3 regions of the Nocardia sp. NPDC060249 genome follow, and region 3 is predicted to be linked to each of the others. Evidence: riboswitches for the same ligand, from Rfam matches in the RefSeq annotation. Region 3 holds a riboswitch; each other region holds the start of a gene.

Region 1 (4,972 bases), on a different contig from region 3:
GAAACGGCCGGGTTTCGGGACCGAAGACGATCTGGGTCAGGTTCTCGATGATCAGTCCGGCCGCCACCGTGGCGAGCAGCGCCGCGATGGCGGGCGCCTTGCGCAGCGGATGCACTGCCAGCAGGTCGATTCCGATGCCGACGGCGGCGGTGATCGCGACCACCAGCACGATGGTCAGCCATAGCGGCAGACCCTGCTCGGCGATGAACCACCAGCCCAGGATCGAGCCGAGGGCGAACACCGCGCCGTGCGCGAAGTTGATGACATTGGTGACGCCGAAGATGAGCGTGATGCCCACGGCGAGCAGCGCGTACGCGTTGCCGTGGACCACACCGGCGATGAGCGTGTCGAGCATCAGCGGTTGCCGGTCGGCACGAACTTGCCTTCCTTCAGCACCAGTTCACGCGGGGACACACCCTTCGGACGCCGCGATTGCTGGTCGAAAGCGAAAGTGCCCAGGCCGATTCCGGTGAACTGCGTCTCGGTCTTCAGTCCTTCGAGGACGCCCTCGCGGGTGGCGCCGCCCTTCTTCGCCGCCTGCACCACGACGGTGAGCGCGTCGTAGGCGTAGACATTGAAATCGCCGGGATCGGTGTTGAACTTCTTGCGGAACTTCGTGACGAAGTCCTGGATCTTCGGATCCGGGTCGGCCGGGCTGAAGATGCCGTTCACGATGTCGCCCTCGGCCGCCGCGCCCGCCAGCGAGATGAACTGCGGTGTGTTCTGGCCGCCGAAGAACTGGCCGGAGAAGCCGACGTCGCGCAGCTGCTTGACCACCAGCGCGCCGTCGGGACCGTAGCCCAGGTGCACGAACGCCTCGGGGTTGGCCTCGCGGCCCTTGATCAGGATCGGCTTCACATCGGTGGAGTCGGGCAGGATCGGCGAGGAGTAGACGATCTCCACGCCCTTCTCCTTCGCGAACTTCTCGAAGAAGCCGAACGCCTGCTTGCCCCAGTCGGTTTCGAGATAGACGACCGAGACCTTCTTCGCCTTCTTCGACACCCATTCGGCATTGCGTTCCTGGAAGACGTCGAGGGTGATCGACGGGCTCCACGAATAGTCGCCCGCCTTGGTGAAATCGACCGAGGAGTTAGTGAAGCCGTACTGAACGAGCTTGCCGCGGTTATAGATCGGCGACGCGGCGATCGAGGCAGGCGAGGAGAAGTCGCCGAGTTCGGCGATCACCGATTTGTCGTCGACGAATTTGGTGGCGATCGGGACGGTCTGTTTGGGATCGGATTGCGAATCCTCCCACTTCAATTCGACCTTGCGGCCGTTGATGCCGCCTGCCGCGTTGATCTCGTCCAGCGCGAGGTCGAAGCCCTGCTGCCACAGGCGGCCGTACTCCGCCGACGGTCCGGTTCGCGGACCGGAAACACCGAAATACACCGTGCCACTGCCGGAGTCGGCACCGGTATCGCTGCAGCCGACCACCGCGGCAGCGACGCCGACTACGGCGAGAGCGCCCGCCACGATCTTGAAACGACGCCGCGAACCGACCGAGAACTTACTCATTGCTGATTTTCCTTCGAGCTTGAATACAGCGCTTGCGCTATCTGTGCGATATCGCCTGGTCGTCACCCGGGGCACCCCACCGCAAGCGAGGGTTGCCGATCAGCGAGCCGGGGCTCGACAGTGCTGATACTCGTGACCGTGGGCCGAAATCTAGCAGCGAATTCGCGTGTATCCGTCGCACCTTCCGGGTATCCGATACGACTGTTGGACAGTCGGATACGGCACTAGCTGCGGTGATCCGCGAGGCGCCGTTTTGCGATCAGCTCGAGACAAAGACCACGCCCGGTGAACTCCGATCAGCGCAGGGTGCGACAAATCATTGTCGGCGAGCGCCGGGCGCGGTATTCCTGTTCCTATGACCACTGTGCTGAGCGGCGGGCTCGAACTCGCAGGCGACTACTGAAACGGCGGACCGGGGGTGAGCGCCGACGGGCAGAACAGTCGCAACGATCTGTGTCGTAGGGATTCTCGTCGGCGCGCAGCTGTGCGCGGTGCCGGGCGACTCGGCCACGGCACCGGACACCGGCCGCGCCGCGGCGTCCTGGACAACCACTGCTTTCGGGCTCGCCTACAGAACAGGCCCTCCGGCCCCCGGCCCGCTGCCGGGTTCGCGGAGACACCGCCCGCTGAGCATCGGGGGTCCGGCGGCGACGGCCTTGTCCGCCCCTGTGGTGATCGCGGCGCCGAGTTCGAGCACGGCCCTCGCCGCGAGGGGTCCGCCTCCTCGATGCGCGCGCCGCGCTCGGTTCTGTGCTGCCTCCGCCGCCGGGCCCGGGCCTTTCGCGTCACCATACGGAACCTGCCTCTCGGCCGGTGCCTATGCTGAGCGTGACAGTCCGTCACGTATAACCCGGAGGCAACGTTGCCGAACAACCTCGAAGCCAGCATCGACATCGCCGCACCGCCGGAGAAGGTCTGGTCGGTACTCGCCGATCTGCGCCGCATGTCCGAGCTCAGTCCGACAACCCTGAAGATGGTCGCGCTCGGTGGCGTCCGCGACGGCGCTTTCACCGTCAACGTCAACAAGGTGGGCTGGAAGGTCTATCCGACCACCTCGCGGATCGTGCGCTTCGAGCCGAACCGGGCGCTGGCGTTCCGGATGAACGAGAACCGCACGGTCTGGGCCTACGAGCTCGAGCCGACCGCCACCGGCACCCGGGTCGTCGAAACGCGCACCGTCGACGCCAAGGGCCTGCCCGGCTGGCTGCGGGGAACGATCAAGGTCGCCATGGGCGGCGAGGAGAAGTTCGAGGCCGACCTGGTCTCGGGGATGCGGGAGACGCTGAGCAAGGTGAAGGTCGCCGCCGAGCGCTGACCCGATCCACACCTGAGCCCGCCGGAACTTTCCGGCGGGCTTTTTTCGTCACGGCAGGTTGTCGCGGATCTCGTCGAGTGCCTGTGCGCTGCGCGTGAGCAGTTCCTGCACCGCCGCCAGTTCGGCCTCGGTGAATCGCTCGGCCAGGGTGCGCTCCACCGCGATCGCGCGGGTGTCGGCATCGGCCATCACCGAGCGTCCCGCCTCGGTCAGGCGGGTTTCCAGCACGTTCTTGTGCCACTCGTGCGGGGTCCGATCCACCAGGCCGCGCTCCTGCAGGTTGGTCAGGACGGTGTTCATCGTCGGCGGGGTGACGCCCGCCAGCCGGGCCAGGGCGGCGGCCGAGATGCCGGGGTTCTCGGCGAGGTGCAGCAACGCGCTGTACTGCGCAACGGTCAGCCCGGCCGGTTTCAGCGCGGCAGTCTTGGTCGCGATCAGGGCTTGCTCGGCGCGCTTGATATACGAGCCGAGCCTCTCGGCGGCGGGCATGGACGTCATGGGTGCATGGTATCCGCCCATCACTTCATAACTCCCTTGACGATCATAACGACTCTAATTTACATTACTGCCTATTGCTTGATGTTCAGCATTACATCACTGAGAGGCTTCATCATGTTGCGAACCATCGCCGTCGCCACCGCGTGCCTGGCCCTGACCGCGTGCGGGACCTCGCCTGCCACACCCACGCTGAGCACGGCCTACGAACTGCCGGGCACCGCCGTCTATCCCGAGGGCATCGGCCTGGACGCGCGCAACGGGGACACCTATGTCGGGTCGTTCGCGGATGGAACCGTGTATCGGGCGACAGCCGACGCCTCGCGCGCGGAGGTGTTCCTGCCCGCGGGCGCCGACGGCAGGAAGACGGCGAACGGTGTGAAGGTCGACCGCACCGGCCGGCTGTGGGTGATCGATTCCGGTGCGGGCGTGAGTGTCTACGACACCGGGTCACGCGCGCTGCTCGCGAAGTTCGACGTACCCGGTGACGCAGCACGTTTCGTCAACGACCTCGATTTCGGGGCCGATGGGTCCGCCTACCTGACCGACAGCGTGCGCAATGTCGTCTACCGAGCGGTCATCGGTTCCGGTAGTGACGAATTGAGCGTGGCCTACGATCTGACCGCCACGCTCGGACCGCGCGACCCGACGGTGTTCGAGCTCAACGGAATTGTCGCCGACCCCGGCGGGACGTATCTGATCGTCGTCGCCATGTCAGCGGCCGAGCTGTACCGCATCGACCTCACCGGCGGCCCGGCATCGATCCGAAAAATCGCGCTGACCGGTGGCGATGCGCGCCACGGCGACGGATTGGACCTGCGCGGGGACACCCTGTGGATAGTTCACAACCTCGACAACACCATCAGCCGCTGGACCCTCGCCGACAACGGCGCCACCGCCACCCGCACCGGCGAATTCCACGATCCGGCGCTGAATGTTCCGACGACGATGGCGCATTCGGGCGAGCGGGCACTGATCGTGTCCTCACAGTTCGACAAGGGCGGACCACTCGGGGCGCAGGGCACACCGGGGCCGTTCGTGGTTTCCGCCGTCAGTGGGATCTGATGAATTCGCCCAGCACCGACACGAACTCGTCCGGTTGCTCCACCTGGGGCGAATGGCCCGCGTGTTCGACGAGGTGGGTGTCGGCGCCCGCCGCGGCGAAGCGGGCGAGCGTTTCGGTGCTGTCGTAGAGGGTGTCGTGCCGACCGTGGACGGCGAGGACGGGCTGGTCGAGGGCTTGCGCGCGGATGTCGAGCGGGGCGGCCGCGAAGTCGGCGGCACGGCCGCCCACCGCGTAGGCGAGGCCGCCGGGCAGAGCGGTGCGGAAGTCGCGGACCAGCGCTTCGGCCAGGCCGGGCGCGGAGTCGTAGCGGAATCGGGGCGCGAAGACCGACCGGTTCGCCAGCCGGATCACCGGTCCGGGTGTCCACCGTTGCGCCAAGCGCACCGACCACGGACGAACCACCCATCTCGCGGCGGTCGGGATGCTCGCGGCCCGGTAGTCCGGGGCCTGGCCCACGACCACGACGCGAGCCACCCGGCGCGACGCGGCGGCGAGTTCCAGCGCGATCTCGGCGCCGAACGAGTGGCCGACCACCGTCACATCGGTGAGGTCGAGATCGTTCATGAGCGCGACGATCGGCG
Region 2 (4,972 bases), on a different contig from region 3:
GTGCAAGGGGTACAGGCGATCCGAGTCGACTCCGCCGACCACGCACGGCACCGCGGTGGAGGCCAGCGCGGCGGCGACGCCGCCGCGACCGCGCCCCACGTCGTGGCGGTTCATGGCCTCGCTGAGCAGCACGTAGGTGGCCGGATCGAAGCGCGAACACAGCTTGTCGGCCTGGTGTTCGAGGTAGCTCTGCACCGCGTACCGGCCACCGGCCCACGGATCCTCGTCGCCCTGGGCCTTGTTGGCGAACCGGTGGTCGAGCTCGCCCTCGGTGCGGTAGGTCAGGTGCGCGATCCGCCGGGCCAGCCCCATACCGGTCATGGGCGCGCGACCGGTGCCGTGATAGTTGCCGCCCTGCCAGTCGGGATCGGCCGCGATGATGGCCATCTGGGTGGTCTGGGTGCCGATCTGATCGGCGGTGGCGCGCGCGCCGACGGCCAGCACGAGCGCGGCCGAAACCCGCTCGGGCAGGCCGATGATCCACTCGAGCACCCGCATGCCGCCCATCGAGCCGCCGACCACCGCGCCGAGCCGCTCGATCCCGAGCACCTCGAACAACTGCGCCTCGGCGGTCACCTGATCGCGGATGGTCAGCTCGGGAAACCGTGCGCCCCACGGCTTTCCGTCGGGCGCGAGAGAGGCGGGCCCGGTACTGCCCTTGCAGCCGCCGAGCACATTGGTGGCGATCACGCACCACTCGTCGGTGTCGATCGGCGCACCGGGCCCGACCATGCCCTCCCACCAGCCGGGAGCCCCGTCGGGCCCACCGATGACATGGGAGTCACCGGTGAGCGCGTGTTCGACGAGCACCACATTGTCCAGGGTGGGCGAGAGCTCGCCCCAGCGTTGCACCGTCAGCCGCACATCGGGAACCACGGCGCCGTTCTCCAGCGCCACGTCCCCGATGGCGACCACGCCTGCACGCCCGTCCGGCGGTGGCAGCAGGGCCACCCCGGTTCCGGGTCGGGCGATCGGCGATTCGGTGCTCACAGTCACGTCGTCGCCGCCGCGAACCCGGCCCGTAGATCGGCCAGAATGTCGTCGATTCCCTCGATGCCCACCGCGAGCCTGACCAGGCCGGGAGTGACGCCGGCCGCTAGCTGCTCTTCGGGCGTCAACTGCGAATGCGTGGTCGACGCCGGGTGAATCACGAGTGAACGCACATCACCGATGTTAGCTACATGGCTGTGCAGGCTGAGCGCGTCCACGAACTTCTTGCCGGCATCGACACCGCCCGACAGCTCGAAGGCCACGATCGCGCCCGCGCCCTTGGGCGCCAGCTCCTTGGCTCGCGCGTGCCACGGCGAGGACTCGAGACCCGCGTAGAACACCGCGTCGACGCCCGGCTGCTCGGCGACGAACTTCGCGACCGTCTCGGCATTGCTGACATGCCGTTCGACCCGCAGGCTCAGCGTCTCGATGCCCTGGGCGATGAGGAACGCGTTGAACGGCGAGACCGCAGCGCCCAGGTCGCGCAGCAACTGCACGCGAGCCTTCAGCGCGAACGCGGGCGCACCCAGATCGGCGAACACCGCACCGTGGTAGCTGGGGTCGGGCTCGGTGAAGCCGGGGAAGCGCGCGTTGCCCTCGGCGTCGCGCACGGTCCAGTCGAAGGTGCCGCCGTCGACGATCACGCCCGCCACGGCCGCACCGTGCCCACCCAGGTACTTCGTCGCCGAATGCACGACGATGTCGGCGCCGTGGGCGAGCGGCTGGATCAGGTAGGGGGTGGCGACGGTGTTGTCGACGATCAGCGGAAGGCCGTTCGCGTGCGCGACCCCGGCGATGCCGGGAATGTCGAACACCGCGCTGCTCGGGTTGGCGATGGTCTCGCCGTAGAACGCCTTGGTGTTCGGCTGGATCGCGGCTTCCCACTGCGCGAGGTCATCGGGATCCTCGACGAACGAGACCGTGATCCCCAGCTTGGGCAGCGAGTAGTGGAAGAGGTTGTAGGTGCCGCCGTAGAGGTGCGGGCTGGACACGATGTGGTCGCCCGCGCTCGCCAGGTTCAGGATCGCGTAGGTCTCCGCGGCCTGGCCCGAGGCCAGCAGCAGCGCCGCGACGCCGCCTTCGAGGGCGGCTACGCGCTGTTCCACCGCGTCCTGGGTGGGGTTCATGATCCGGGTGTAGATGTTGCCCGGCTCGGCGAGACCGAACAGCGCGGCGGCGTGATCGGTGTCGCGGAAGGTGTAGGAGGTGGTCTGGTAGATGGGCAGCGCCCGCGCGTTGGTGCTCGCGTCGGGGGCTTGGCCCGCGTGGACCTGCTTGGTCTCGAAGGACCAGTTCTCGGGCAGGGAAGAGTCGGTCATGTCGTGCTCCAAAGGTGTCAGCCGGGGGATCTCGTCAACTGGGTCGGATCGACTGGCAACAACACATGGGGGCCTCCTGCAGCGCGCGCTTGCTCTCGACTTTCGAGAGCCCGGTCATCACCCGGAGCACCCCACCGCAGCTGGAGGGTTGCCGACCAGCGAGCCGGGGCTTGGCGCTGGTACTCATGACCTTGCCGTCATGTTAACCGGACATCTCCCGCGCGCGGAAACTTCCCCCGCATTTCACGCCGAAGATCACTCGTTCGACGGTGTGCCGAAGCCTGGCGTGTCGTCTACCGGTGCGCCGCAGACCTGCCGCAAGCCGTGGTAGGCGCGCAGCACGGCGTCGCGGGTCACCCGGACAGCGACCGCCGGCGACCCGCTCAGCAGTGCTTGTTCGGTATCGGCGACGGAGAGGTGGCACAGCATCTGCCAGGTCCCGGCCACCAGCCTCACCGTGAAGTCGTCCGGTGACGTGCCCATCCGCTGCGCGAGCTCGGTGCACACCGCGACGTTCTTCTTCTCCGCGTATTCCAGCGCGCGCGCGTTGACCGACTGGCTGGTGCGCATGATCCGCTGCATCTGCAGGAACTGGCGGATGAATCGGATACCGTCCGCGTCCGCCTCCGCCTGGACCACCGTCAGGTAGGCGCCACACAGTGCCTGGAGTTCGTTGCCGGTGTTCGGTTGGGAGCGCAGCGCGACGGCGACCGAGACCCCGAAGTCGTCGATCGGGGCCAGCACGATGTCTTCCTTGAGCGCGAAGTACCGGTTGACGGTACGCGGGGACACATCGGCACCCGCGGCGATCTGCTCGACCGTCGTCGCGTCGAACCCTTGGCTGTCGCACAGGTCCAGCCCGACCGCCACGATGGCGGCTTTGGTCTGGAGCTTCTTGCGCTCGCGCAAGCCCAGCGGCGCGTCGGGAGCAGGTTCGGTCGTCCGGTCGGCGCTGATCGGAGTGGTCGAGTCCAGCATGCCACCAGCCTACCGTGTCAGCCGCTTTATCTGTCCAACTAGGCCAATTGGCGCATTCAGACATTTTTCTCTTGACGCCAATTGTCTCGCAGTGCCAGGATTGGTTCCACGCTGATCGAGTGACGAGGAGCCCTGGTGACCAGCACCGAGCTAGAGACGAAACATGTTGATTCCCCACAGAGTTCGACGCGGTGGTGGGCGCTGGTCGTGCTCTCCGCCGCCCAGTTGATGGTGGTGCTCGACGCCACCGTGATCACGATCGCCCTGCCGTATGCCCAGCGTGACCTGGGGATCAGCGACGGCGACAAACAGTGGGCGCTCACCGCGTACACGCTCATCTTCGGCGGGCTGCTGCTGCTCGGCGGACGGATGGCCGACTACCTGGGCAGGCGCCGGATCTTCCTGGTCGGCCTGGTCGGCTTCGCCGCCGCGTCGGCGCTGGCCGGGCTCGCGCAGACCGGACCGCAGTTGTTCGTCGGTCGTGGCCTGCAGGGCGCGTTCGCCGCATTGCTCGCGCCGGCGGCGCTGTCGCTGCTCTCGGTGATCTTCACCGATGTGCAGGAGCGGGCCCGCGCGTTCGCGGTATTCGCCGGCATCACCGCGGGTGGCATCGCGTTCGGGTTGATCGTCGGCGGCGCGCTCACCGAATTCGCGTCGTGGCGGTGGACGCTGTTGATGAACACGCCGATCGCGCTCATCGCGGTGGCCGGTGCGGTGGCGGTGATCGCGCGCGATATCCCGGTGCCCAGAACCGGCGGCTACGACCTGCCCGGTGCCGTCACCGTGACATTCGGCTTGGTGTCGATCGTCTACGGATTCAGTCGCGCCGCCGAACACGGCTGGCTGGCGGGCAGCACGCTCGGCCTGCTCGGAGCGGGCTTCGCCTTGCTCATCGCGTTCGTCTTCATCGAAGCGCGTTCGGCGAATCCGCTGCTGCCACTGCGAATTCCGGGGGAGATCAATCGGGGCGGCGCTCTGCTGGCCGCGCTGCTGATCCCGATCGCCATGTTCGCCATGTTCTTGTTCCTGAGCTTCTACTACCAGAACACCCTGGGCTATTCGCCGCTGAAGGCGGGCATCGCGTTCCTGCCGTTCCCGGTGGGCATCGGGATCGCGGCGGGCATCACCAGTTCGCTGATGCCCAAGTTCGGGCCGCGTCCGCTGATGGTGGCCGGCGCGCTGCTCGGCGTGGTCGGGCTGCTGTGGCTGGCGCAACTGAGCTACGGCGACGGGTACGCGCTGAGCGTGCTGCCCGCGCAGCTGTTGATGGCGCTCGGGATGGGCCCGCTGTTCGTCGGCATGCAGGCCGTGGCCCTGCATCAGGTCGACGCCGAGGACTCCGGCGTCGCCAGCGCCCTGCTCAATGCCGCCCAACAGGTCGGCGGCGCCGTCGGCACCGCCTTGCTCACCACACTGTCGGTGCAGGCCGCGAAGAGCTACGCCACCGACAATCCGACCGTCGACCACCTGATCGAACGCGCCTCGATCTACAGCTATGACGTCGCGTTCTATATCGGCGCCGGCTTCTTCCTCGCCGCCGCCGTGGTGATCGCGGTGATGATCCGCGACAAGCCGGAGAACCTGATCGAAGGTGACGAGCACGCGGTCGCGGTACCGATCGCTGTCTGACCTTCTGGACGAGGGGCCCGTGCTCACCGCGCGGGCCCCTTGTTACTGCTCAGTAG
Region 3 (4,972 bases):
TACTCGATGATCGGCAGCGGACGGGTGTGGTCGTCCGCGCCGGGAAGCTGATTGCGCGGAATCGGGATCGTCGGATTCTCGATGCGGGGTAGCGGCTCCGGTTCGGGGCGACGCACCGCGGGCAGCCGGTAGAACTCGCGGGCATTGTCCTCGAGCACCGCGTGGATATCGGAGCCGACCACCTGCGAGATCAGGTCCACATCGCGCTCCTCGAACGGCCTGCCCGCGCGCGTGCCGGGCAGATCGCTGCCGAACATCAGCGCACCCGGGTTCACCGTGTGGATGCGCCGCAGCGTCTCGGCCACATCCATCTCGACCCGGCCGAACCCCGTCGCCTTCACCCTGGCGCCGCGGTCCACCAGGTCGAGCAGATACGGCAAACCCTCGTCGGACATGCCGAGATGGTCGATCGAGAGCGCGGGCAGCTTCGAGATCACCGGCTGCAGCGAGGCCAGCATCTGACCGTCGATGTAGAGCTCGACGTGCCAGCCCGCCAGTTCGTGGGCACGCAACGCCTGCAATGTCATCTCGGTGATGTCGGCGGCGGCGCGCTTGAGGTTGAACCGCAGGGCGCGAACGCCTGCCCGGCTCAGCTCGAGGATCTCGTCGTCGGTGGCGTCGAGATCCAGCCGGGTCACGCCGACCCAGTCGGGACCGAGCGCGGCCAGTGCTGCCTTCAGGTACGTCTGATCAGCGCCTTGGAAAGACGCGCTGACGACAGCACCGCCGCGAACATCGAAGTGCGCCATGCGCTTTCGATAGTCATCGATCACGTAGGGCTCAGGGAGATAGCCTTCGTTCTCGATCAGCGGAAACCGAGGATCGATAATGTGGACGTGGGCATCGAACACCTGTACAGAATGCCTTATCTTCGGAGCGCTGGCGCGCTCGAGTTCGCGGCCTCGCCGGTCCCGTCGATCAGGCACCGTTGCTTGCTCCTTCGTCGCCTACGCAACGGCACCTGATCGACGGGACGGCCGCGAACCGCCGCTGCGCGGCGGGACCCTCCTCGAGGTCGGGTCGTGCGGGTTGCGCATGGCGTGCTCGCGGCGGTTCAGGCCTTGTTCGGCTCGGAGGCGCGCAGCATGTCTTCGCGCTCCACGACCTTGACGCGCTCACGGCCTTCGGGCTCGCCGAGGGCGCGCTCGTGGGCGTCGAGGCGGTACCAGCCTGCCCAGGTGGTGAACGGGATGCCCTTGCCCTCGAGGAACTCGGTGACGGCGTCGAGCTCGGGCTTCGGCGCGGGGACGAAGCCCTTGGCGTCGTCGAGCAGGCAGGCGATGGTCTCGTTGGCGTCGCCCTTGGTGTGGCCGATGAGGCCGACCGGGCCGCGCTTGATCCAGCCGGTCACGTAGGTGGCGGGCATGAATCGGGCGTCGCCGGCGGCCGAGTCGTCGGCGATCACGCGACCGGCCTCGTTGGGCACCGTGCCCGCCTGATCGTCGAACGGCAGCTGGGTGACGTTCTGCGAGAGGTAGCCCACGGCGCGGTACACGGCCTGGATGTCCCAGTCGGTGAAGTTGCCGGTGCCCTTGACATTGCCGGTGCCGTCGAGCTGAGTGCGTTCGGTCTTGAGGCCGACGACCTTGCCGTCCTCGCCGAGGATCTCGGACGGGGACTCGAAGAAGTGCAGGAACAGCTTGTGCGGGCGGTCGCCGTGGTCGCGGATGGCCCACTGCTCCAGGGTGTTGGCGACCATGTCGACCTGCTTGGAGTTACGGCGCGCGGCTTCGGAGCCTTCGTCGTAGTCGATGTCCTCGGGGTTGACGATGACCTCGATGGTCGGCGAGTGATCGAGTTCGCGCAGCTCGAGGGGGGTGAACTTGGCCTGGGCGGGGCCGCGGCGTCCGAAGACGTGGACCTCGAGAGCCTTGTTCTCCTTGAGCCCGTTGTAGACGTTCGGCGGGATCTCGGTCGGCAGGAGTTCATCGCCGGTCTTGGCGAGCACGCGGGCCACGTCGAGGGCGACGTTGCCGACGCCGAGCACGGCGACCTTCTCGGCCTCGAGGGGCCAGGAGCGGGGGACGTCGGGGTGGCCGTCGTACCAGGACACGAAGTCGGCGGCGCCGTAGGAGCCGTCGAGGTCGATGCCGGGGATGGCCAGGGCACGGTCGGCGTTGGCGCCGGTGGAGAAGATCACCGCGTCGTAGAACTGGCGCAGGTCGTCGAGAGTGATGTCGGTGCCGTAGTCGATGTTGCCGAGCAGGCGGACCTGGTCTTTGTCGAGGACCTTGTGCAGGGCGGTGATGATGCCCTTGATGCGCGGATGGTCGGGGGCGACGCCGTAGCGGATGAGACCGAAGGGCGCGGGCATGCGCTCGTAGAGGTCGATGCTCACGTCGGCATCGGACTTCATCAACGCGTCGGCGGCGTAGATACCGGCCGGTCCCGCACCCACGATCGCAATGCGAAGTGGGCGAGTCGCTGCACTCTGTTCGGTCATTTCTACGCGCACCCTTTGGTCGAGAACTGTTTGACGGCGTCAACTTAGCTTAGGCTAAGTCGGCGATCCGGCTTGCTGGCAGCTGTCATCGAGTTGGCAACAGCACGCAGTCATGGCGATTCTAGCTGCGGCATTGCGGTCACCCGGCGCGCGGTGTAGCTGCCCGCCCGGGTCTGTCAGGATTAGAGCATGAACGAGGAGCAAACAGGCTCGGATGACCAGCCCGTAGTGGTGGATCAGACCGACAAGCGTTCCATCGTCCCGTTCGTCGCGGCCGCGGTGATCGCGATCATCGTGCTCATCGGCATCGTGGCGGGTGGACTGCTCTCACCCGCTGAGAAAAATGTCACAGAGGCCGACCGTCTCGCGGCCGCCGTCACCAACTATATCGACGCGCGCTCGCGCAGCGACCTCCGTCCGCCGACCGGTGTGGCCTGCCCCGGATTCGACGAGGAGAAATCCGGCCTCGGCGAACAGCTCGGTGGCCCGAAATCCACTGTCACGATCGACGGCAAGGGTTTCGAGAACGCCACCGTCAACGGCGACCGCGCCAAGATCGACGCGGCGCTCGTTGTCAACGGCAACCCGGCGGCGAGCAACTGGAAACTGACCCGCGTCGACAGCGCGTGGCTGGTGTGTTCCTTCTGAATCGTTTGACACGATGACCGGTGCCGAGGCAATCTCAGATCGCAAGGTCATGAGTGCCAGCGTCAAGCCCCGGCTCGCTGGTCGGCAACCCTCCTCCGCGGTGGGGTGCTCCGGGTGACGACCTGGCCGTGTGTTCGGGGATTTCCGGCACGGCAAGAGCGGATTCACGCAGGAGGATCGACATGACTTACGCCGGCGACATCACCCCTGAGAAGGCGTGGGAGCTACTCACCGAGCACCCCGGCGCCGTGCTGGTCGACGTGCGCACCGAAGGCGAGTGGGCACACATCGGCATTCCCGACACCAGTTCCATCGAACGCCCGGCCCACTTCATCGAGTGGGTCGACGGCACCGGCACCCGCAATCCCGAGTTCGGCGTGCAGCTCGAGCAGGCGCTCGCCGGTCGCCCCGACGACGCACCCGTGGTGTTCCTGTGTCGCTCCGGTCAGCGTTCCGCGCACGCGGCGAACCTGGCGACCGCGGCGGGCGTGGCACCGTCCTACAACGTGCTCGACGGTTTCGAGGGTGGTCCCGACGCGTTCGGTCAGCGCGGCAGCACCGGTTGGCGCGCTGTCGGCCTGCCGTGGCGTCAGGCATAAGGAGAAAAGCATGATCACGGGTGGTTCGTTCGACAAGCCACTGCCCGAAGGCGTCGGCCCCGGCACGCTCGGCGTGCGTGGCGGTCTGCGCCGTTCCGGCTTCGACGAGACGTCCGAGGCGCTGTACCTGACCTCCGGCTTCGTCTACGAGAACGCCGAAGCCGCCGAGGCCGCGTTCACCGGCGATGTCGAGCACTTCGTCTACTCCCGTTTCGGTAACCCGACCGTGGCCATGTTCGAGGAGCGCATCCGCCTGCTCGACGGCGCCGAAGCGGCGTTCGCGACCGCGTCCGGCATGTCGGCGGTGTTCACCGCGCTCGGCGCCCTGCTGAAGGCGGGCGACCGTCTCGTCGCCGCCCGCAGCCTGTTCGGGTCCTGTTTCGTGGTCTGTAACGAGATCCTGCCGCGCTGGGGCATCGAAACCGTCTTCGTCGACGGTGACGACCTCGACCAGTGGGAGCAGGCCCTCTCCGTCCCGACTCAGGCCGTCTTCTTCGAGACCCCGGCCAACCCGATGCAGACTCTCGTCGATGTCCGCAAGGTCACCGAGCTCGCCCACGCCGCGGGCGCGAAGGTGGTGCTGGACAACGTCTTCGCCACCCCCCTGCTCCAGCGCGGTTTCGAACTCGGGGCCGACGTGGTGGTCTACTCCGGCACCAAACACATCGACGGCCAGGGCCGTGTCCTCGGCGGCGCCATCCTCGGCGCCCAGGACTACATCGACGGCCCCGTCAAAACCCTGATGCGCCACACCGGCCCCGCCCTGAGCCCGTTCAATGCCTGGACCTTGCTCAAGGGCCTGGAAACCATGCCGCTGCGCGTGCGCCATTCCACCGAGTCGGCCCTGCGGGTGGCCGAGTTCCTGGAGACCAAGAATTCGGTCGACTGGGTGAAGTACCCCTTCCTGGAATCGCATCCGCAACACGCGCTGGCCAAGGAGCAGATGACCGGCGGCGGCACAGTCGTCACCTTCGCCCTCACCGGCGACGACGGCAAAAAACGAGCCTTCGAGGTGCTGAACCGCCTGCGCATCATCGACATCTCCAACAACCTCGGCGATGCCAAAACCATGATCACCCACCCCGCCACCACCACCCACCGAGCCATGGGCCCGGAGGGACGCGCGTCGATCGGCTTGTCCGACGGGGTAGTTCGCATCTCGGTAGGCCTGGAAGACCTCGAAGATCTCCTCGGCGACCTCGACCAGGCCCTGAGCTAGTTCGTCCGTTTGCCCCGAGTCGACCTGTCGCAACTCGGCAGGTCGATGTCGGACTCGTGGATC

The links. Region 3 has a riboswitch for S-adenosylmethionine ahead of ACFWFP_RS30030 (rhodanese-like domain-containing protein). Riboswitches for the same ligand answer to the same signal wherever they lie in the genome.
Region 1: another riboswitch for S-adenosylmethionine. It lies ahead of ACFWFP_RS24995 (ABC transporter substrate-binding protein); the one in region 3 lies ahead of ACFWFP_RS30030 (rhodanese-like domain-containing protein).
Region 2: another riboswitch for S-adenosylmethionine. It lies ahead of ACFWFP_RS32860 (bifunctional o-acetylhomoserine/o-acetylserine sulfhydrylase); the one in region 3 lies ahead of ACFWFP_RS30030 (rhodanese-like domain-containing protein).

What each region holds. Positions count from the first base shown of each region.
Region 1 covers NZ_JBHXAQ010000007.1:343,924-348,895, forward strand. Annotated here, with positions in the region: gene ACFWFP_RS24990 (ABC transporter permease) at 1-355, opposite strand, end outside; gene ACFWFP_RS24995 (ABC transporter substrate-binding protein) at 355-1,515, opposite strand; SAM riboswitch class IV at 1,539-1,653, opposite strand; gene ACFWFP_RS25000 (SRPBCC family protein) at 2,378-2,830, shown strand; gene ACFWFP_RS25005 (MarR family winged helix-turn-helix transcriptional regulator) at 2,879-3,328, opposite strand; gene ACFWFP_RS25010 (SMP-30/gluconolactonase/LRE family protein) at 3,443-4,390, shown strand; gene ACFWFP_RS25015 (alpha/beta fold hydrolase) at 4,377-4,972, opposite strand, start outside.
Region 2 covers NZ_JBHXAQ010000019.1:36,425-41,396, reverse strand. Annotated here, with positions in the region: gene ACFWFP_RS32865 (homoserine O-acetyltransferase) at 1-996, opposite strand, end outside; gene ACFWFP_RS32860 (bifunctional o-acetylhomoserine/o-acetylserine sulfhydrylase) at 993-2,309, opposite strand; SAM riboswitch class IV at 2,390-2,500, opposite strand; gene ACFWFP_RS32855 (TetR family transcriptional regulator) at 2,565-3,287, opposite strand; gene ACFWFP_RS32850 (MFS transporter) at 3,423-4,916, shown strand.
Region 3 covers NZ_JBHXAQ010000013.1:69,382-74,353, forward strand. Annotated here, with positions in the region: gene ACFWFP_RS30015 (amidohydrolase family protein) at 1-851, opposite strand, end outside; gene ACFWFP_RS30020 (FAD-dependent oxidoreductase) at 1,055-2,443, opposite strand; gene ACFWFP_RS30025 (hypothetical protein) at 2,633-3,091, shown strand; SAM riboswitch class IV at 3,137-3,256, shown strand; gene ACFWFP_RS30030 (rhodanese-like domain-containing protein) at 3,274-3,690, shown strand; gene ACFWFP_RS30035 (O-succinylhomoserine sulfhydrylase) at 3,701-4,909, shown strand.